2 linked regions of the Glaciimonas sp. PCH181 genome follow. The protein of the gene in region 1 interacts with the protein of each later gene in a pairwise test. Links are inferred from orthologs where the notes say so. Each region holds a gene or a part of one and is shown on either strand. Other genes may lie near its edges.

What was found. The genes of interacting proteins can lie anywhere in the genome.
Region 2: the proteins of cysM (region 1) and accC interact in binary tests that used the Escherichia coli proteins (3 or more experiments, as listed by UniProt). The link is inferred for Glaciimonas sp. PCH181 from one-to-one orthologs.

The regions. Positions count from the first base shown.
Region 1 is NZ_PYFP01000002.1:419,930-422,760, forward strand. What follows is about bases 22-2,789. They hold cysM (cysteine synthase CysM), read right to left. Parts: upstream 1,973-2,789; coding sequence 1,070-1,972; downstream 22-1,069. Other genes in these bases: C7W93_RS14920 (DUF1415 domain-containing protein), read left to right, coding at 22-278; C7W93_RS14925 (hypothetical protein), read left to right, coding at 653-985; C7W93_RS14935 (helix-hairpin-helix domain-containing protein), read right to left, coding at 2,209-2,550. Outside these bases: more of C7W93_RS14920, read left to right, coding at 1-21; rfaE1 (D-glycero-beta-D-manno-heptose-7-phosphate kinase), read right to left, coding at 2,802-2,831. UniProt on the Escherichia coli protein: Two cysteine synthase enzymes are found. Both catalyze the same reaction. Cysteine synthase B can also use thiosulfate in place of sulfide to give cysteine thiosulfonate as a product.
Region 2 is NZ_PYFP01000001.1:2,766,920-2,769,877, forward strand. The notes cover bases 17-2,911. They hold accC (acetyl-CoA carboxylase biotin carboxylase subunit), read left to right. Parts: upstream 17-726; coding sequence 727-2,097; downstream 2,098-2,911. Other genes in these bases: accB (acetyl-CoA carboxylase biotin carboxyl carrier protein), read left to right, coding at 73-525; prmA (50S ribosomal protein L11 methyltransferase), read left to right, coding at 2,106-2,911. Also shown: more of prmA, read left to right, coding at 2,912-2,958. UniProt on the Escherichia coli protein: This protein is a component of the acetyl coenzyme A carboxylase complex; first, biotin carboxylase catalyzes the carboxylation of the carrier protein and then the transcarboxylase transfers the carboxyl group to form malonyl-CoA.

The sequences.
Region 1 (2,831 bases):
AGCAAGATCTTGAAGGCGAAATTCAGATAGCCAGCTTCCATCCAGACTATCAATTTGCGGGCACCGATGCCACCGACATCACCAATTACACAAATCGCTCCCCCTATCCAACGTTGCACCTGTTGCGCGAAGACAGCATAGATCGGGCAGTCGAAGCCTTTCCCGACGCGGCGGATATCTTTGAAAAAAATATGCAAACCTTGAATGATCTGGGACGAGACGGATGGAAAAATCTTGGACTAGCCCCAACGTTTACAGAGAAAAATCTGCCAAAGTGAGGCGTAGAAGGACGAAAAAGGGCGGTTGTAAAATGTTCTTAACAAGAATAAAGTGACTACTAACTAGTAGTCTACAAAACAATACAATTTTAAATTGAGTTTTTGCAACTTTTTACTAGAATTAATCATCCAAGCTGACAGAAGTTGTTAGAGTTCAAAGTTAATTAATAAAAACACAATGTTGTTGGTTTTTTATTACTTTTCATTTAGAATTGTTTCAGGATGTTTCTTTATGAGAAAAAAGCACACTGAATCGGTATAAAATGACATGACTTGCAACTTCGCTAATAAGCCGAAGGTTATCACAGCGCAACGTTCCGAATACAGCGCAAACCTTTCCTATTCAACATCATAATAAATGGAATCTCATGAATATGAATACCTCGATAGAAGCACCAAAAAGCAACAAATTGGACGAGCAAGTAACTTACGATCCAAATCATTTGCTTGACTCGCTTATCGACAAACTGCACTTAAAGAATGATGCAGCGTTATCGCGTGCGCTAGAAGTGGCGCCTCCCGTCATCAGCAAAATTCGGCATCATCGCTTGCCAGTTGGCGCTTCATTGCTAATTCGCATGCATGAAGTCAGTAACCTGACAATCAGTGAGCTACGCGCATTGATGGGTGATCGTCGTGAGAAATTTCGTATCAGCGATAAGCAATTTAAGCCTAAAGACAAGGTCGAGGCAGATCTACAGAAGTAAATGCCGTATGTCGCCGACCTCCCTGCTCCCACTGCCACATTTTATTTAATACGCTTGCGAAACTGCAAGCGTATTAAAGAGGGATCAGGCAGGGAAAACACCTGTCGATAGGTAGCGATCACCGCGATCGCAGACGATAAAGACGATCGTTGCATTTTCTACCTGCTGCGAAATCCGAAGTGCGACTTCGCATGCCCCTGCAGCGGATATTCCGCAAAAAATTCCCTCTTCGCTGGCCATTCTGCGCGCCATATGCTCTGCTGCGGACTGACTAACCGCTTCAATTTGATCAACCCGCGCATGCTCATAAATTGTCGGCATGTAGGCTTCTGGCCATTTTCTGATGCCGGGTATTTGTGAACCTTCTTCCGGTTGTGCGCCGATGATCTGCACAGCTTCACTTTTCTCTTTGAGGAAGCGCGACACTCCCATAATCGTACCGGTCGTTCCCATCGCGCTGACGAAATGTGTAACACGTCCGCCAGTGTCACGCCAGATTTCCGGACCCGTCGTTTCATAGTGCGATAACGGGTTATCAGGATTAGCGAATTGATCAAGAATCAAACCTTCCCCATCTTTTTCCATTTTTTGCGCAAGATCACGCGCATATTCCATACCGCCGGTTTTTGGCGTCAAAATGATTTTTGCGCCATAAGCAGCCATGCTCTGACGGCGTTCTTCGCTCAGGTTTTCTGGCATTAACAACACCATTTTGTAACCGCGCATCGCCGCTGCCATGGCTAACGCGATACCGGTATTACCGCTGGTCGCTTCAATCAGGGTATCGCCCGGCTTGATGTCGCCGCGCGCTTCGGCACGCTTAATCATCGAAAGTGCAGGACGGTCTTTGACGGATCCAGCGGGATTATTGCCCTCTAGTTTGCCGAGAATAATATTATTACGTTGCGCGGCAGCTTCTCCCGGAATCCGTTTTAGCTGTACTAACGGGGTATTTCCGATCGTGTCTTCAATAGTCAGATATGGCATAGTTTTACGCTTACAGAGGAGGCAAAAGACCTATTCTAATATGAGACATTATTGTGCGTACGTCCAGCAGTCGATCTTTGCAGAATGCACATAAAGAAGTCATCATAAATGCGATAAAAATAGCATTTTGTTGTGGAGGAAATGAAAAGCCCCTTATGTAAAAGGGGCTTTTAAGTAATAGAAGCCACAGCCAGCCCCAAGTCATTAATCATTCTATGCCTTGGTAATTGGGTCTTCTATTTTTTTGCAGGGATTTTATCGGCTGCTTTTTTTGATTCTTCTTTCGCTGCAGGGGCAGCAGCACCAGACTTAGGCTGACCATTTACGCGCAAACCTGCCGTCGACAATTTAACGGCGCTTTTATCGCTGATGCCTTTTACGCGCTTTTCAAAATCAGACCAGTCTTTAAAATTACCGCCTTTAGTGCGCTCAGCAAGAATACGTTCTGAGGTTACCGCGCCCACACCCTTCACGCTATCCAGCGCGGCCTTATCGGCTTTATTCACATCAACTTGCGCAAAGACCAAGCCCATGGTCGCAATTAACATCAGGGTTATTTGTAGTAATTTCTTAAGCATGCTGTCCTTTTTGATTAGTGTGATGAGACTCATCAAATTCAGGACCTCGGCAACGCTCTTTCTGCCCGCGACTACAAATGCTATGGGGCAGAAGCGCCGCGCCCATTACGGCTAAGGGCGCGAACGTCAAACGATTGGTTTGCGTCAATCCTAAAAATGAATCAGGCACAAATGCACCTGCGGCATTATAGGAACGGAAATTCGCAAAGAACCGGCATTGCCTTCACACTATAGGACTTCTCTTATGTATTTTATGCAAACAGCTCTTCATGCGTGACAGT
Region 2 (2,958 bases), on another replicon or contig:
CCCATTAAAAACAAGAATGGCAGTTATTTCCAATTTAATTTTTTAAAAACATACACTCTGAAGGATGGCATTATGGATTTGAGAAAACTCAAAACGTTAATCGATCTGGTCGCTGAATCGGATATCGAAGAGCTGGAAGTCACCGAGGGTGAAAGTAAAGTCCGCATCGTCAAATCATCGGCATCGCATAATCAAGTTGTCATGATGCAACCGCAAGTTGCCCATCAGGCTGCGCAAATGCAAGTTGCAGCGCCAGTTGCCGCTGCAGTGGAAGTGCCTGCAATCCCAGAAGGTCATATTGTCAAATCGCCAATGGTCGGTACTTTCTACCGTTCTTCAGCGCCCGGCGCGGCAGTATTCGTCGAAGTCGGCTCGGAAATCAAGGAAGGCGAAACCTTGTGCATTATCGAAGCCATGAAATTGCTCAATGAAATCGAATCCGACAAAACCGGCGTAGTAAAGAAAATCCTGGTGGAAAACGGCCAACCAGTTGAATTCGGACAACCTTTGTTTATCATCGGTTAAGTTGACACCAACAGCGAGTTAGTTCGGCCCAGCCGGACAAGCTTGCTGGTAGAAATTACCGGTGGCGAATAGGACGGCAGAGAGCATTGCGCGCAATCGTAGCCAAGATGGCAGCGCTCCCTCACCCCGCCAGCCTAACGCTTAATCTGCTTGAATTTGCTTGAATCTGCTTGACTCTTAGCGACGGAAATACCATTTACTATGTTTGAAAAAATTCTCATCGCCAATCGCGGCGAAATCGCCCTGCGCATACAACGCGCGTGTCGTGAAATGGGCATCAAAACCGTGGTGGTCCATTCAGAAGCCGACCGCGAAGCCAAATACGTGAAGCTGGCCGATGAATCGGTCTGTATCGGCCCGGCGCCGTCAAGCCTGAGTTACCTGAACATGCCTGCGATCATTAGCGCAGCAGAAGTGACCGATGCTGAGGCGATTCATCCCGGCTACGGTTTCTTATCGGAAAACGCCGATTTCGCTGAACGTGTAGAACAATCCGGCTTTGTCTTTATCGGCCCACGTCCAGCGAATATCCGCTTGATGGGCGATAAAGTCTCCGCCAAACAGGCCATGATCCGTGCCGGCGTACCTTGTGTTCCCGGTTCTGAAGGCGCATTGCCGGACGATCCGAAAGAAGTCATCAAGATCGCCCGCAAAATCGGGTATCCGGTCATCATTAAAGCCTCCGGCGGCGGCGGCGGACGCGGCATGCGCGTAGTGCACACAGAAGCAGCGCTGGCAAATGCCGTCACCATGACCAAAACTGAGGCTGGTGCAGCATTTGGCAATCCAGAAGTGTATATGGAGAAATATCTGGAAAATCCACGTCACGTGGAAATCCAGATTCTGGCCGATCAATATAAAAATGCGATCTGGCTAGGCGAACGCGATTGCTCCATGCAACGCCGCCATCAAAAAGTCATCGAGGAAGCCCCAGCACCGGGCATCCCTCGCAAAGTCGTTGAGAAAATTGGCGATCGTTGCGCTGAAGCCTGTCGCAAGATGGACTATCGCGGTGCTGGTACGTTTGAATTTCTTTACGAAAACGGCGAATTCTATTTCATTGAAATGAATACCCGCGTGCAGGTTGAACATCCAATCACTGAAATGATCACCGGTGTCGATATTGTTCAAGAGCAAATTCACATCGCAGCCGGTGAAAAACTGCGTTATCGCCAACGCGATATCCAATTGACCGGCCATTCGATAGAATGCCGTATCAACGCAGAAGACCCCTTCAAGTTCACGCCATCGCCGGGTAAAATCCTGTCATGGCATGCACCGGGCGGCCCTGGCATTCGGGTTGATTCGCACGCCTACGCCGGTTATTACGTCCCGCCGCATTACGATTCGATGATCGGTAAAGTCATTTCATACGGCACCACGCGTGAGCAAGCGATCAAACGCATGCAAATCGCTTTGTCTGAAATGGTGGTCGAAGGTATCAGCACCAACATCCCTCTGCATCGCGAGTTGATGATTGATGCACGCTTCATCGAAGGCGGTACAAACATCCATTATCTAGAGCATAAACTGGCCGAAAGACCAGAATTGCCTAAATCTGAAAAGAAGTAAGGTTGCACATGAGCTGGACCGAAATAGTCATAGAAGTAGCCCGTAATCACGCTGAGGCATTGTCGGATGCGTTGATGGAGGCTGGCGCGTTATCGGTCTCAGTGGAAGACGCCGACGAAGGCACTGCCGCCGAACAACCGTTGTTCGGCGAGCCGGGGATGGAGCCGGAAGCCGCAGCATGGGAACGTAGCCGCGTAGTGGCGCTGAGTGATATCGATGCGGATCATCCCGCCATCGTCAGCGCAGCGGCCCTTGCCTGCGGCCTGGAAACTGCCCCGGTTTATACCTTGCGCGCAGTCGGCGATCAGGATTGGGTTCGTCTCACCCAATCCCAGTTTGCGCCTATCCATATCGGCAAAAATATCTGGGTCGTGCCCAGCTGGCACGATGCACCGGACGCGAATGGCCTGATTCTGGAGCTTGATCCCGGTCTCGCGTTCGGCACCGGCAGTCATCCCACTACACGGTTATGCATGGAATGGCTAGAAAGCCATCTCGGCGAACAAAAGGTCGCCTCCGTACTCGACTATGGTTGCGGATCAGGTATTTTGGCGATGGTGGCTAAAAAACTTGGTGCCGCCAATGTTATCGGTGTGGATATCGACCCGCAGGCGATTGTATCGGCGCACGATAATAGCGCCCGTAATCACTGTGAGATTGCTTACTATCTTCCTGACGAGTTCGTCAGCCTGTCGCCGCAAGGGACTTTCGATATCGTCGTGGCGAATATCTTGTCAGGCCCGCTGAAATTGATGTCGCCAATGTTATGCGCCCGCATTGCGCCGGGCGGCAGTCTGACTTTGTCAGGCGTTTTGGCAGAACAGGCACAGGATGTTATCGCCGCTTACGCACCATGGCTAC